2 regions of the Nonomuraea ferruginea genome follow, and region 1 is predicted to be linked to the other one. Evidence: riboswitches for the same ligand, from Rfam matches in the RefSeq annotation. Region 1 holds a riboswitch; the other holds the start of a gene.

What was found. Region 1 has a riboswitch for guanidine ahead of ABD999_RS33325 (DMT family transporter). Riboswitches for the same ligand answer to the same signal wherever they lie in the genome.
Region 2: another riboswitch for guanidine. It lies ahead of ABD999_RS28740 (DMT family transporter); the one in region 1 lies ahead of ABD999_RS33325 (DMT family transporter).

The regions. Positions count from the first base shown of each region.
Region 1 is NZ_BAABFD010000020.1:144,417-152,164, reverse strand. It holds gene ABD999_RS33340 (radical SAM protein) at 70-1,023, shown strand; gene ABD999_RS33335 (L,D-transpeptidase) at 1,069-2,256, opposite strand; gene recD2 (SF1B family DNA helicase RecD2) at 2,428-4,662, opposite strand; guanidine-III (ykkC-III) riboswitch at 4,741-4,806, shown strand; gene ABD999_RS33325 (DMT family transporter) at 4,839-5,153, shown strand; gene ABD999_RS33320 (alpha/beta hydrolase) at 5,195-5,671, shown strand; gene ABD999_RS33315 (CE1 family esterase) at 5,702-6,175, shown strand; gene ABD999_RS33310 (serine hydrolase domain-containing protein) at 6,195-7,544, shown strand; gene ABD999_RS33305 (hypothetical protein) at 7,567-7,748, shown strand, end outside.
Region 2 is NZ_BAABFD010000016.1:158,719-166,466, reverse strand. It holds gene ABD999_RS28760 (tripartite tricarboxylate transporter substrate-binding protein) at 1-782, shown strand, start outside; gene ABD999_RS28755 (tripartite tricarboxylate transporter TctB family protein) at 784-1,245, shown strand; gene ABD999_RS28750 (tripartite tricarboxylate transporter permease) at 1,266-2,771, shown strand; gene ABD999_RS28745 (YoaK family protein) at 2,755-3,408, opposite strand; guanidine-III (ykkC-III) riboswitch at 3,561-3,626, shown strand; gene ABD999_RS28740 (DMT family transporter) at 3,646-3,969, shown strand; gene ABD999_RS28735 (hypothetical protein) at 4,093-4,422, shown strand; gene ABD999_RS28730 (response regulator transcription factor) at 4,527-5,204, opposite strand; gene ABD999_RS28725 (sensor histidine kinase) at 5,201-6,451, opposite strand; gene ABD999_RS28720 (DUF6220 domain-containing protein) at 6,615-7,028, shown strand; gene ABD999_RS28715 (multicopper oxidase family protein) at 7,040-7,748, shown strand, end outside.

The sequences.
Region 1 (7,748 bases):
GGGGTGTGCGTCCGGGTGGGGTGGTGGGCCGGGTTGAAAAGGGTGTCGAATGCGTGTTCCACTTGGTCGGTGGGTTGGGACGCGCAGCCTCTGGTGGAGGCGGCCGATGAGCGGCCGCTGATCGAGCGGCGTGCCGTGGTGCGTGACGGTTTCTACGAGCTGCAGGCGCGTGTGGTGATCGAGCGGGTGGCGCGGACGGCGGGGATCGCGCAGCGGTGGGCGGTGTCGCCGTATCGGGGGTGTGTTCACGCGTGCCTGGGTTGTGGTGCGCGTGGGGGGCATCGGCGGCTGGGGCTGGACGCGGGGCGTGATTTCGACTCGCGGGTCGTGGTGAAGCCGAATGTGGTGGCGCGGTTGCGGGCGGAGCTGGCGCGGTGGGGTGGTGAGCCGCTGGCGGTGGGGGTGAGTGGTGACTGTTATCAGCCGGCGGAGGAGACGTACCGGTTGATGCCGGGGGTGGTGACGGCGCTGGCGGAGGCGGGGGTGCCGGCGACGGTTTATACGCGCAGTCCGCTGGTGTTGCGGGATGCGGCGTTGCTGGCGGAGTGCGGGGTGCGGGTGGCGGTGTCGATCGCGTTCGTCGACGAGCGGATCCGGCGGGCGGTGGAGCCGGGTGCGGTGGGGGCGCAGGCGCGGTTGGAGCTGGTGGCGTCGCTGGTGGAGGCGGGGGTGGATTGCCGGGTGCTGATGGGGCCGGTGCTGCCGTTGCTGAGTGATGGTTCTGATCAGCTGGCGGCGACGGTGCGGCGGATCGGGCAGGCGGGGGTGCGGTCGGTGGAGCCGGTGGTGTTGCGGCTGCCGGCGGGGACGCGGTCGTGGTTCGGGGCGTGGCTGGAGCAGGCGCATCCTGGGCTGGTGGCGCGTTATGAGGAGTTGTACGGGCGTGACGGGTTGCCCTCCCCCGCTTATGAGGAGCGGATTCTGGGGCAGATCGCGCAGTTGTGCCGGGTGTACGGGATGCGGTGCGGGCCGGGTGAGCCGGAGCCGCGTGATCCGTGGTTCGGGCAGTTGGCGCTGGTGTGACCGCTCCCCCGCGCGTGGGGTCGTGCGGGGGGTGTCAGGCCGGGCTCAGGTCTGGTTCTTGAGTGCGCTGCCTTGCTTCCACTGTTTGAAGGACATCTGCCAGAAGCCCCAGCCGTTGTTCCATTCGAGTTCGCGGTCGGTGCCCTTGATCTCGACGATGTCGCCGCGCTGGAAGTTGTCGTAGTACCACTTGGCCTGGTCGGGGCGGGCGTTGATGCAGCCGTGGCTGACGTTCTGGCGGCCCTGGGCCCAGACGTTGTTCTTGGCGTGGACGTATTCGCCGCTGTTGGAGATGCGGACGGCGTGGTCGACCATGACGTCGTAGTAGCCGGGGTCGCCCTTCTTGCGTCCTGGGGAGATCATGCGGACGGGGTTGACGCGTTCCATGGTGAGGTGGACGCCGCTGGTGGTGGTGTATTCGCGGGTGGTGGCCTTGCCGGCGCTGATGGCCATGGTCTGGACGCGTTTGCCGTTGCGGTAGACGTACATCATGTGCTTGGCGGCGTCGACCTTGCTGATGACCTTGTCGCCGATGTCGATGGCGTAGTCGTAGTTCTTCATGCCCCACAGGTCTTTGCCGGCCTTGACGCCGTCGAGGGCGGCGTTGAAGCTGACGGTCTGGTTGGGGGCCCAGTATTTGGCGGGGCGGTAGATGGCGTAGGAGTCGTCGATCCATCGCCAGGCGCCGTCGACGGGTTTTTCGGCTTCGACCGTCAGGGCGCGTTCGACGGCGGCCTTGTTGGCGACGGGCTGGTTGAACCTGACCATGATCGGCATGCCGATGCCGACGGTTTCGCCCTTGATGTTGGGGGTGACGTCGGTGATTTGCAGGACGCGGTCGGGTTTGCGGGTGGTGAAGGCGCTGGCGGCGGTGGCCGCGCCGGCGGTGGCGGCGACGTTGTAGTCGGTGGCCGGCTTGAGCGCGGTTTTGGAGACCCATTTGGTGCGGTCGGTGTTGAAGGTGCCTTCGAGCTGCTGGCCGCCGGTTTGGACGGTGACGTCGTCGAGGGTGCCGCCTTCGGCGGTGACGACGATGCGTTTGCCGGGGTTGACCTTGGTGCTGCCCTGGGCGGGGGTGATGGTGATGGTGGGGGGTTCGGGGGTGGCGGAGGTGGTGGCCTCGGAGGCTGCCGGGGTGGTGCCGCCGGCGGCGGAGCAGGAGGCGGTCAGGGTCGCGGCGGCGAGCAGGGCGACCCCTGTGGCGGTCTTCCTCCAGGGTGTTGTGATGGTCAAGTGAACCTCTCCCCACTTACATGCACTGCACTAAAAGACCTTAATGCTCCTGCATGTAAGACGAGCGTTGGTTTCGGAGAGTTCAGTCACATTTCGATCACTTCTGGCGGTGAGTCGCTGGTCAGCGCGCCGCCGGGTGGAGGGAAAAACTCGCGGCCGGGCCGTACGGGGTCAGTCGCGGCGGGTGAGGCGGTGGGTGAGGCCGGTGTGGCGGCGGCCGGCGCCGCGGGTGCGGACGGCCTGGGCCAGGGCGCGGCGGGAGCCGACGATGACGACGAGCTTCTTGGCGCGGGTGATGGCGGTGTAGAGGAGGTTGCGCTGCAGCATCATCCAGGCGCTGGTGGCCAGCGGGATGACCACGGCGGGGTATTCGCTGCCCTGGGAGCGGTGGATGGACACGGCGTAGGCGTGGGCGAGCTCGTCGAGTTCGTCGAAGGCGTAGTCGACGCGTTCGTCCTCGTCGGTCAGGACGGTGAGAGCGTGGTCGTCGGGGCTGATGTCGGCGACGACGCCGACGGTGCCGTTGAACACGCCGGCGGCGCCCTTGTCGTAGTTGTTGCGCAGCTGGGTGACCTTGTCGCCGACGCGGAAGACGCGGCCGCCGTGGCGGCGTTCGGGGGCGCCGTCGCGGGCGGGGGTGAGGGCTTCCTGCAGGGCGGCGTTGAGTGCGCCGGCGCCGGCCGCGCCGCGGTGCATCGGGGCCAGGACCTGGATGTCGCGGCGGGGGTCGAGGCCGAAGCGGCGCGGGATGCGGCGGGCGGCCACGTCGACGGTCAGGGCGGCGATGTCGTCGGGTTCCTCGCAGGGGAAGAGGAAGAAGTCGTCGAGGCCGGCGAGCTGGGGCTGCAGGCCGGAGTTGACGCGGTGGGCGTTGACGACGACGCCGGACTCGGCGGCCTGCCGGAACACCTGGGTGAGCCGTACGCGGGGGATGTCGGCGGCGGCGAGCAGGTCTTTGAGGACCTCGCCGGCGCCGACGGACGGCAGCTGGTCGACGTCGCCGACGAACAGCAGGTGGGCGCCGGGGGCGACGGCCTTGACGAGGCGGTTGGCGAGCAGCACGTCCAGCATGGAGGCTTCGTCGACGACGACGAGGTCGGCGTCCAGGGGGTTGTCGCGGTCGTAGGCGGCGTCGCCGCCGGGGCGCAGCTGCAGCAGCCGGTGGACGGTGGTGGCCTCGTGGCCGGTGAGCTCGGACAGGCGTTTGGCGGCGCGGCCGGTGGGGGCGGCGAGGATGACCTTGGCGCGTTTGGCGCGGGCCAGGGTGACGATGGAGCGGACGGTGAAGCTCTTGCCGCAGCCGGGGCCGCCGGTCAGCACGGCGACCTTGTGGGTGAGGGCCAGGCGGACGGCCTGGCGCTGCTCGCCGGCGAGGTCGGCGCCGGTGCGTTCGCGCAGCCAGGTCTCGGCCTTGGCCCAGTCGACGTCGGCGAACGCCTTGAGCCGGTCGTGGCCGTGGTGCAGGAGGGTGAGCAGGGAGCCGGCCAGCGACTGCTCGGCCCGGTGGAAGGGCGGCAGGTAGACGGCGGGGACGTCGTTGTCGCCGGCGGGCACCTGCTCGCGGACGACGCCTTCGGCGGCGGCCAGCTCTTCCAGGCAGGTGGCGGTGAGCGGGGCGGGCACGTCGAGGATCTTGACGGCGTCGGCGGTCAGGTTGGGGGCGGGCAGGTAGCAGTGGCCGTCGTCGGCGGCCTGGGACAGGGTGTAGCGCAGTCCGGCCTTGACGCGTTCGGGGCTGTCGTGCGGGATGCCGACGGCCTGGGCGATGGTGTCGGCAGTCTTGAAGCCGATCCCCCACACGTCGTCGGCCAGCCGGTACGGTTCGGTGCGCACGACTTCGACGCTGCGTTCGCCGTACTGCTTGAAGATGCGCACGGCGATGGAGGTGGACACGCCGACGCCCTGGAGGAACACCATCACCTCTTTGATGATCTTCTGTTCTTCCCAGGCGTCGGCGATCATGCGGGTGCGTTTGGGGCCGAGGCCGGGCACTTCGGTCAGGCGGGCGGGTTCCTTCTCGATGACGTCGAGGGTGGCGGTGCCGAAGTGGTCGACGATCCGTTCGGCCATTTTGGGGCCGATGCCTTTGATGAGGCCGGAGCCGAGGTAGCGGCGGATGCCCTGGACGGTGGCGGGCAGGACGGTGGTGTAGGACCAGACCTCGAACTGGCGGCCGTAGCGGGGGTGGGAGGTCCAGCGGCCGGTCAGCCGGAGCGACTCCCCCACCTGGGCGCCGAGCAGGGGGCCGACGACGGTGAGCAGTTCGGTGGCGGAGCGGCCGGTGGCGACGCGCGCGATGGTGTAGCCGCTGTCCTCGTCGGCGTAGGTGATGCGTTCGAGCACGGCGTTCAGGTTGGTGCCGACGTCTTTGGAGCCGCCGTCCCGGCTTCCTTCAGGCCTGCCCACACGGAGGAGACTAGGACAGATCTTCACCGCCGCGACACCTCCCCCGGCGTGGCGGGGGGTGGCTGGTAGCGTGGCGGGTGGCTGCCCGCTGCGGGTCACGCCCCGGACGAGCGCGTCGTACCCGGCATGACAAGACGACGTGGACCGTGGTCTGTTCTCCTGCGGAGGTGCGTGTCGTGGCGTGGATCGTGCTGGTCGTGTCCGGGGTGCTGGAAGCGGTGTGGGCGGCGGCTCTGGCTTCGTCGCAGGGGTTGTCGCGGTTGCGTCCCACGCTGCTGTTCGTGGCGGCGCTGGCGGTCAGCATGGCGGGGCTGGGGTACGCGTTGCGGACGATCCCGGTTGGCACGGGTTACGCGGTGTGGGTGGGGATCGGCGCGGTCTGCACCGCGGTGTACGGGATGGTGTTCCTCGGTGAGGCGGTCACGGCCGCCCGGCTGGTGTGCCTGATGCTGATCGTCGCGGGTGTGGTGGGGCTGAGGCTGGTGTCCTGACGGGATCTCCCGCGGACTGCCTGGGGAGGGCGGGAGGTGCCATGGGCGGAGGGCGGGGCGTCGGCGTGGCGCTGCTGACGGCGATGCTGGTGGTGGTGACGGCCGCCGGCTGTTCCGGCCAGTCGCCGGAGCGGCCGTCGGCCGTGCCCACCGCCGTCCCCACCGTCGCTCCCCCGCCGGACGGTTGCGCGGGCGGGCCGCGGCTCGCGGAGGGGCGGCACACGATCGAGTTCGGCGGGCTGGAGCGGGTGTTCCTGCTGGCGCTGCCCGAGGGGGACGGCCCGCACCCGGTGCTGCTGAACCTGCACGGGCTGGGTTCCAACGCGCGTGAGCAGGCCGCCTACAGCCGGCTGCCGCGGGTGGGCGCCGAGCGCGGCTACGTCGTGGCCACCCCGCAGGTGGCCAAGGGCAGGCTCGCCTGGACGCTGCCGAACGGGTTCGGGCCCGACGACACCGGGTTCCTGGGGGCGCTGCTGGACCGGCTGGAGCAGGAGTTGTGCGTGGACCGGCGGCGCTAGTTCGCGGCCGGGCTGTCGTACGGGGGCGGGATGGCGGCGGCGCTGGCGTGCTCGATGGATGGGCGGCTGGCCGGGGTGGCGGCGGTGGCCGGGCTGAGCCTGGTGCGGCCGTGCCCGGAGCCGCCGCCGGTGACGCTGGTGTCCTTCCACGGCACCGCCGACCGGACCGTCCCGTACGGGGGCGGGCATCCGCTGCGGGACGCCACCGGTGACCTGCGCAAGCTGGCCGACATGGTGAAGCTGCCGCCGGTGCGCCGGAGCGCCGAGGGGTGGGCGGCGGCGCTCGGCTGCCCGGAGCCGCGGGTGAGCTCTCCCGTACGGTCGGTCGAGCTGCGTGCGTGGGACGGGTGCGCGGCGGGGGCGGACGTCCGGTTGTACACGGTCGGCGGCGGCGGTCACACCTGGCCGGGGCCCATCGAGGTGCCGCGGCTGGGCGCCACGGCGCGGGGGCTGGACGCCAGCGCGCTGATCCTGGACGCCTTCGACGCCGCCGAGCCGCGCTGACCCCCTAGGCTTGCTGTTCATGACTCAGGTGGGACAGGTGACGGCCCGCGCGCTGATGCGCCGCCTGGCCGTCGAACAGAGCGAGTCGCGGATCCCCTCGATCATGGCGGCGGTGGTGCGTGAGGGGCAGGTGGCCTGGCAGGGCGGTCGCGGCCGGACGGCCGGTCCGCCGGGAGGCGAGCCGACGCCGGGCACGCAGTACCGGCTGGGGTCGATCACCAAGAGCATGGTGGCGGTCGTCGTCATGCGGATGCGTGACGAGGGCCTGCTCGATCTGGCCGATCCGGTCGGCAAGCATCTGCCGGGGGTGCGGGCCGGGGAGGCCACGGTCGCGCAGCTGCTGTCGCACACGGGCGGGCTGACGGCCGAGCCGCCGACCGACTGGTGGGAGCGCACGCCGGGCGTGGAGGCGGGTGAGCTGCTGGGCAGGCTCGGGCCGGCGCATGTCAAGCATCGGCCGGGGCGGCGCTACCACTACTCCAATCTCGGTTACGGGCTGCTCGGCGAGCTGGTCGCCCGGTTGCGGGGGGTGCCGTGGCTGGAGGCGGTGCGGGAGGAGGTGCTGGAGCCGCTCGGCATGGGTGACACGACGCCGCGGCCGCGGCCGCCGCACGCCGTCGGTTACGCCGTCCATCCGTACGCCGACGTGCTGCTGGCCGAGCCGGAGCATGATCATGGGGCGATGGGGCCGGCGGGGCAGCTGTGGTCGACGGCCGGTGATCTGGCGCGGTGGGCGGCGTTCGTGGCCGGTGACACCGGCGGGGTGCTGGCGGAGGGCACGCTGGCGGAGATGCGGGAGCCGGCGGCGGTCGACGACGGTGACGCCTGGACCGGCGGTTACGGGCTGGGGCTGCAGCTGACGCGGCATGCCGGGCGCCGGTTGGCCGGGCACACCGGGTCGATGCCGGGGTTCCTGGCGACGGTGTGGGCCGATCCGGCCGCCGCGACGGGGGTGCTGTTCCTGGCCAACGCCACGTCGGGGGTGGGGCGGACGTTGCTGTTCGATCTGCTCGACATCCTGGAGGAGCATGAGCCGCGGATGCCGCGGGAGTGGGTGCCGGGTGCCGCCGACCCGGATCTGCTGGCGCTGACCGGGTTGTGGCACTGGGGTCCGGCGCCGTACACGCTGCGGCTGCTGCCCGATCGGGGGCTGGCGCTGGGGCCGGTGTCCGGTGGCGGGCGGGCGTCGCGGTTCGTGCCGCAGGACGACGGCACGTGGCTGGGGCTGGACGGTTACTACGCGGGCGAGACGTTGCGGGTGGGGCCGGATCATCTGGATCTGAACACGTTCGTGTTCACGCGTGAGCCGTACGATCCGGGGGCGCCGGTGCCGGGTGGTGTCGGGGACTGGCACACCCCCACTACTTGACGTCAGGCGTAAAGTACTTGCTATGGTACGTCAAGTAGTGGCGGGAGGCGGCGTGACCCACGACGAGCAAGGCGCGCTCGAACAGGACATCCTCCGGCTGGTCGGCAGCAGACTGCTCGACCCGCTGGAGATCCTGCTCGGCGACGGCGCGTCGGGGGCCCTGGAAGAGCTGCGCGCGAAGGCGCGGCACGACGCCGCCACCTG
Region 2 (7,748 bases), on a different contig from region 1:
ACGTCGAGGGCGCGGGCGGCACCGTCGGGGCCGGCGAGGTCGCGCGGGCCGAACCCGACGGCTACACCGTGCTCATGCACCACATCGGCATGTCGACGGCGCCCGCCCTCTACCAGAACCTCGGCTACCAGCCGCTGGAGAGCTTCGAGACGGTCGGGCTCGTCACCGAGGTGCCGATGACGGTCGTCGCCCGCAAGGACTTCGCGCCCGCGACGCTCCAGGACCTCGTGACCCACGTGAAGGCGAACGCCGACAAGGTCACGCTGGCCAACGCCGGCATCGGCGCCGCGTCCCACCTGTGCGGGCTGCTGTTCCAGACCGCCGCGGGCGTCAAGCTGCAGGAGGTCCCGTACGAGGGCACCGGCCCCGCGCTGACCGACCTCGTCGGCGGCCAGGTCGACTTCATGTGCGACCAGACGACCAACACCAGCGGCCAGATCTCCGCGGGCGAGGTCAAGGCGTACGCGGTCACCACGCCGGAGCGGGTCAAGAGCCTGCCCGACCTGCCGACCACCGCCGAGGCGGGGCTGCCCGGCCTGGAGGTCAGCGTGTGGCACGGCCTCTACGTGCCGAAGGGCACCCCGCAGGACGTCGTCCAGAAGCTGTCCGAGGCGCTGAAGACGGCATTGGCAGACCAGAAGGTCGTCGACCAGATGGCCAAGCTCGGCACCGCGCCGGTCCCGGCCGAGAGCGCCACCCCCGAGGCGCACCGGACCAAGCTCCAGGAGCAGCTCGGCACCTGGGCGAAGGTCATCGCCGACGCCGGGATCAAGGCTTCCTGACGTGGAGCACCGCCGGTCATTCCCCGACGTCCTCGCCGGGGGGATCTTCGTCCTGATCGGTGGCGCGTTCGTGGTGGGGTCGCTCGGCTACGAGCTGGGCACCCCGCTGCGGATGGGCCCCGGCGCCTTCCCGCTGCTCGTCGGCGCGCTCGTGGCCGCCCTGGGCCTGGCGATCGTGGTCAAGGGGCTGGTCGCCGGCGAGATGATCGCCTTCGGCACGATCCCCTGGCGCGCGGTCGCCGTCATCACGCTCGCGCTGATGTTCTTCGGATTCACCGTACGGGGCCTCGGGTTCGTGCCGACGTCGGCCGTCACCGCCCTGCTCACCACGCTGGCCAGTAAGCACGTACGGCCGCTCACCGCCGTGGTCGTCGCGGCCGGGCTCACCGTGGCCAGCACGCTCATCTTCGTCGTCGGCCTCCAGCTGCGGATCCCGCTCTGGGGCCCGTGGCTCGGATTCTGACGCGGCATCCGGATTGAGGCATGGACCTACTCGAAAACCTCGCGCTCGGCCTCTCGACCGCTCTCCTGCTCCAGAACGTCCTCTGGTGCTTCGTGGGAGTGCTGCTCGGGACGATGGTCGGCGTGCTGCCCGGCATCGGGCCGACGGCGACGGTGGCGATGCTGCTGCCGATCACCTTCAGCTTCGAGCCGGTGACGGCGCTGATCATGCTGGCCGGCATCTACTACGGCGCGCAGTACGGCGGCTCGACCACCGCCATCCTGATCAACCTGCCCGGTGAGTCGTCCGCGGCCGTCACCGCGCTGGACGGGCACGAGATGGCCCGCCAGGGCAGGGCCGGCGCCGCCCTGGCCACCGCGGCGATCGGGTCCTTCATCGCGGGCACGGTCGCCACGGTCGTGCTGGCCGTCGCGGCGCCGCCGCTGGCCCGCGTCGCGTTGCAGTTCGGCCCCGCCGAGTACTTCGCGCTGGTGCTGTTCGGCCTGATCGTGTCGATCGCGCTGGCGCGCGGCACCGCGCTCAAGGCCCTCGCGATGATCTTCCTGGGCGTCCTGCTCGGCACGGTCGGCCAGGACATCTACACCGGCACCCCCCGCTTCACCTTCGACCAGCGCGAACTGTACGGCGGGATCGACTTCGTGTCGGTCGCCGTCGGCATGTTCGGCGTGGCCGAGATCCTGCGCAACCTGGAGAACGAGCAGACGCGCACGGCGATCGTCGACAAGGTGCGGAACCTCTGGCCGACCCGCGAGGACCGGCGCCGCATCGTCGCCCCCATCCTGCGCGGCACCGGTCTCGGCGCGGCGCTCGGGGTCCTGCCCGGCGGCGGCCACGTGCTGGCCTCGTTCACCTCGTACGCCGTCGAGAAGCGGATCTCGAAGCGGCCGCAGGAGTTCGGGCACGGCGCGATCGAGGGCGTCGCCGGCCCCGAGTCGGCGAACAACGCCGCGGCGCAGACGTCGTTCATCCCGCTGCTCACCCTGGGCCTGCCGGCCCACCCGGTGATGGCGCTGATGATCGGCGCGTTCATCGTGCACGGCATCACCCCCGGCCCGAACGTCATCACCGACGAGCCCGCGCTGTTCTGGGGCCTGATCGCGTCGATGTGGATCGGCAACGTGCTGCTCGTGCTGCTGAACCTGCCGCTGATCGGCATGTGGGTGCGCATGCTGCGCATCCCGTACCAGGTGCTGTTCCCGATGATCATCCTGTTCGCCTCGATCGGCACGTACTCCCTGGGGTTCAACGCCTACGACGTCTACGCGATCGTGCTCTTCGGGCTCCTGGGCTACATCCTGATCAAGTGCGGCTGCGAGCCGGCCCCGCTGCTGCTCGGCTTCGTCCTCGGCCCCCTGCTGGAGGAGAACCTGCGGCGGGCGCTCATCATCTCCCGCGGCGACGCGTCGGTCTTCCTGACCCGGCCGATCTCCGCGGCGCTCCTGGCCCTGTCGGTGGCGGCGCTCGCCCTCTCCGTCCTCCCGGCGATCCGCAAGCGCCGCGAGCAGGTGTTCACCGAGGACGAGTGAGCCCGGCCATCGTGAGGGCGGCGAGCACGGTGACGAGCGGGATGGCCGGCAGCGCGGCGGGGACCAGCGTGACCACCAGGGTCCCCGCCGCCGCCCCGACCACGACCGCCGTCAGGATGGCGATGTCGCGCACCATGGCCCCCGCCAGGCCGCCGGAGGTGAGCAGGGCGGCGATGACGCCGGTCAGCGTCCCCGTCAGGTACGTCGTCGACACCACCCGGCGGCCGCCCAGGGCGCGCATCGCCGCGCTCTGCAACCCCATCGCCATCGCCGTCAGAACCAGCAGGACGTGCAGCGCCACGGCGGACGGGCGGCCACCGGTCACCTCCCAGCCCACCGCGAACGCCACCAGCGCGAGCAGCTCCGCACCGAGCACGGCGATCATCCCGCCGCGGCCCGCGACGCCGGTGCCGGCGGCGACCCCCAGCACGTACCCGATGACCGCGGTGACGGTGGTGAGCAGGTGCGCGAGGTCGGCGGTTCCGATCGCGTAGCCGGACACCACCAGGTTGCCGGTCATGACACTGCTGAACACCCCGCCGAGCCGGATGAAACTGGCCGCGTCGACCGCTCCGGTGCCGATGGTGAGGACGACGGCCATGGCGGTGAGCGGAAGGTCCAGCCGCTCGCGCCCCATCAGCGGCGCGTCACGAGCCCACGACCGTCCCGCATCGCACCCTCCCCACACCCGACGTCAACGCTCCGTACCCATTCCACCACGAAGCGCCACCACATGCCTGACACGCGCGGCCGATGGAATGCGGGCGCGGTCGCCGCCGTTGTCGGAAGTGCGAGCCCGACCATGGGTCCGCCCGGACGAGACGCGCCGTACCCGGCCTGCGAAGACGACGCTCCTTTCATGGAAGGAGCCGTCATGGCTTGGATCATGCTGGTCGCCGCGGGTCTCTTCGAGATCGCCATGGCCTACGCGCTCAAGCAGAGCAACGGGTTCTCGCAGTCGCTGCCGAGCATCGGTTTCGTCGTCTTCGCCGTGCTCAGCTTCGGTCTGCTCGCGCTCGCACTCAAGACTCTCGACGTCGGTACGGCCTATGCCGTCTGGACAGGCATCGGCGCGGTCGGGACCGCCGCGCTGGGCATGATCCTGCTGGGAGAGAGCGTGTCCCTCCTGAAGCTCGCCTCGATCACCCTCATCATCGCCGGCGTCGTCGGCCTCAACCTGGCGAGCGGGGGCCACTGACGGGCCCGGATCCGAGGACGCCTTTCCGATGCCCGGCAACCAGTCGTTCGTCGACGAGCTCAGGCAGCGGTTACGCAGATCCAGGGGCGGGAGCCGATCTCGCCGGAGCGGCTGCTGTTCGCCGTGGTCCGCCGCACCTACGAGGAGCTGGCCGACCGCGGCCTGAGGTTCAACGCGTTCGACGTCTACGCGATCATGTTCTTCGGGCTCCTGGGCTACGTCCTGATCAAGTGCGGCTGCGAGCCGGCGCCGCTCCTGCTCGGTTTCGTCATCGGGCCGCTGCTGGAGGACAACCCGCGGCGGGCGCTGATCATCTCCCGCGGCGACGCGACGGTCTTCCTCACCCGCCCGATCTCCGCGACGCTCCTGGCCCTGACGGCGGCGGCCCTGGTCATCACCGTCCTCCCGGCCATCCGCAAGCGCCGCGAGCAGGTGTTCACCGAAAACGACTAGGTCAGGGAAGCGCGGGAGGAGGCGTCATGCGCAGCTCCGTCGCCACGGCTTCGGCGATGCGCACCGCCTCCTCCCGCACGAGCGATCGGTTTGTGCACGGGCGCTTACTCATGAGAGTCGCAGAGCCCGGTCTGGTAGGCGATCACGACCAGTTGCGCGCGGTCGCGCGCCCCCAGCTTTCCCATGATGCGGCTGACGTGGGTACGCGCGGTGGCCGGGCTGAGGAACAGCGCGGCACTGATCTCCTCGTTGCTCATGCCCTGTCCCACCTGCGCGAGCACCTCGCGCTCACGCTCGGTCAGCACGGCGAGCCGGTCCTCCCCGGACTTGGCCGCCCGGCGCCGCGCCGTGAACTGGCTGATGAGCCGACGGGTCACCCGGGGCGCGAGCAGCGCGTCGCCGGCGGCGATCACCCGGATGGCGTGCAGCAGTTCGGCGGGGCCCGCGTCCTTGAGCAGGAAGCCGCTAGCCCCCGCCTGCAGCGCCTCGAAGACGTTGTCGTCGGTGTCGTACGTGGTCAGGATGAGCACCTTGACCTGCTCCAGCCCGTTGGTCTCGGCGATCTGGCCGGTCGCGCGGATCCCGTCCAGCCGGGGCATGCGGATGTCCATGAGCACGACGTCGGGGCGGGTGGCGCGGGCCAGCTCGACGGCCTCCGCGCCGTTGGTGGCCTCACCGACCACCGCGATGTCGTCCTCCAAGTCGAGCAGCACCTTGAAACCGGAGCGGACCAGGCGTTCGTCGTCGGCGAGCAGCACCTTGATCGGTAACGTGCCGGTCACGAGCGCGACCCGACAGGGGAGAGCGGCAGGCGGGCGCTGACCTCGAACCCGCCGCCTGGCCGCGACCGCGCGTCGAGCTCGCCGCCGAGCAGCAGGCAGCGCTCGCGCATCCCGCTGATCCCGCGGCCGGACGACGGCGAGCCGCCGGCGCGGGCCGGCACGTGCGAAGACTCGCGCCGGCCCTCGTCGGTCACCCGGATCCGCAGGGCGTCGAGCCCGGGTTCGAGCACCACCGTCACCCGGGTCGGGCCGACGTGGCGGACCACGTTCGTGATCGACTCCTGCACGATGCGGTACGCGGCGCTGCCCACCGCGCTCGGCAGCGGCGTGATCGGCGAGCTCTGCTCGAGGCTGATCTCCAGCCCCGCGTCGCGGGCCTTGCCGGTGAGCTCGTGGATCTCGTCGAGGCCGGGGTACGGCTCGCGTTCGTCGCCGTCGCGCAGGACGCCGAGGATGGCCCGCATCTCGCGCAGCGCCCGCGAACTGGTCTGCTCGATCGTGCGCAGCGCCTCGCGGGCCTGCTCAGGCCGCTTGTCCAGCACATGGGCGGTGACACCGGACTGCACGTTGATGATGGCGATGGCGTGGGCGACGGTGTCGTGGACCTCGCGGGCGATGCGCAGCCGCTCGGCGTCGACCCGCGCCCTGGCCTCTTCCTCCCTGGAACGTTCGGCCAGCTCCGCCCGCTCCTGCGCGTCGGCCGCGATGACCCGGCGGGACCGTACGGACTCGCCCAGGGTCGTACTGATCACCGAGGCGCCGATCCGGAAGAAGACCCAGCCGACCGCCACCCGCGGCTCGATGTCCGCCGCGGCGACCAGCCAGACGACGCCGAGCACGGTGATGCCCCCGGCGGCGACCTGCAGCGACCGGCGGCCGTCGCCGTAGGCGGCGAGCGTGTACAGGGCGATGAAGAGGGCGAGGCTGGACAGCTGGTCGGGGAAGCCGAGACTGTAGTAGACGGCGTTGGCCAGGGCCACGACCGCGAACACCGCGACGGGCCACCGGTGGCGGGCGGCCAGCGCCAGGCCGCCGACGATCAGCAGGACGTAGCCCGCGTTCCCGAAGTCGTCCAGTTGCCTGGCGATCGGCTTGAACGTCGTGAAGTCCGCGACCCCCTCGAAATGCACCAGTGCGCCCTGGATCTGGACCACGGCGACGAACAGCGCCAGCAGCACGTCCGATAACCAGGGCGACCGGCGCGAGACCCAGGCGGACGTCAGCTGCGGCAGCGCTCGCAGACCCATGTCTTGATCGTACAACTTTGACTGGCTTCGGGATCCCGCTCCGGTGCGTGATCAAGGTACGACGAAGGGCGTAGCGGGCCCGTTCTTCGTACGCGTATTGACGTAGTCGGCGTCATCCCTCGTCGGAAGCGCGCCCGCCCTGCCCGGCGTGACGATCCCCAGTATGAGAAAACTCTTCACCGGGCTGGCGGCACTGCTGATGCTCGCCATCGTCGCGCAGTTCTTCCTGGCCGCCGTCGGCGCGTTCGACAGCGCGCCCACGGAGGAGGCCTTCGCGCCGCACCGCCTGCTCGGGTACTCGATGCTCGTCCTGGCGGTGCTGGCCACGATCATCGGCGCCGTCGCCCGGATGCCGGGGCAGCTCATCGGGCGGGCCGGGCTGGTCGTCGGGCTGGTGATCGTGCAGGTGCTGATCCGCGAGATCGCCAAGGCGATCGGCGACGGCTCGACCGCCGGGCCACTCGTCTTCGGCCTGCACGCGCTCAACGCGCTGTTCATCATGGGCGTGGCCGAGTCGGTCCTCCGGCGGTCACGGCAGACGTGGGAACCGGCCAAAACGGACCGGCTCGTGTCATGACTCTTATCATTTTGGATCACGCAGTCGCGCTGCTGGGCGTCATGGCCTGGTTAGCGGCAGGCGTCACGGCGTCCCTGCGACGGCCCCGCACGGCGCTCGCCCTCCTGGTCGTGGCGCTGGTGGTGACCGCGGCCAGGGTGGTCCCGGTGATGCTGCTGGCCGCTCGCGGCTGGTGGTTCGTCCAGGAAAAGGTCCTGCTCGGCCTCCCGCTCCTCACCCTGGCCGCCCTGGCCGCAGCGGCGATCGCCGGCCCCCGGCTGCTCGCGTCGGCCAGGGCTCAGGGATGGCGCCCGCGTGCCGGGACGGGTGAGCCGGAAGCGCCTCCGGACGCGCCTCTGAAGACGCCCGAGCGCGGGGCGCGTGCCGGGGACCTCGACACGGTGAGCGTCATCGCGCTGCTCACCACCGCTTACGCCGCATTGGCCGGCTTCGTGCTGACCTTCCTCGTCGGCTATCCCCTGACCCTCGGCGTCGCACTGATCGCGGCCGCACTGGTGCCGGCGGCGTCGCTGCTCACCGCCCGCGTGCTCAACCACCCGGAAAGGGACCTCGCGGAAAACCGGGACACGGTCCCCATGGAGAGAGCGGCGGAGATTTCGCGGCGGCGGCTTCTTGGCGTCGCAGGTGGTTTGGCGGTGGCCGGCGCGGTCGGGGCGGGTATCGGGTTGTCGGTGCGGCACGGTACGGCGCCGGTGAACGGTGGCGGGCCCGGGCCGGCGG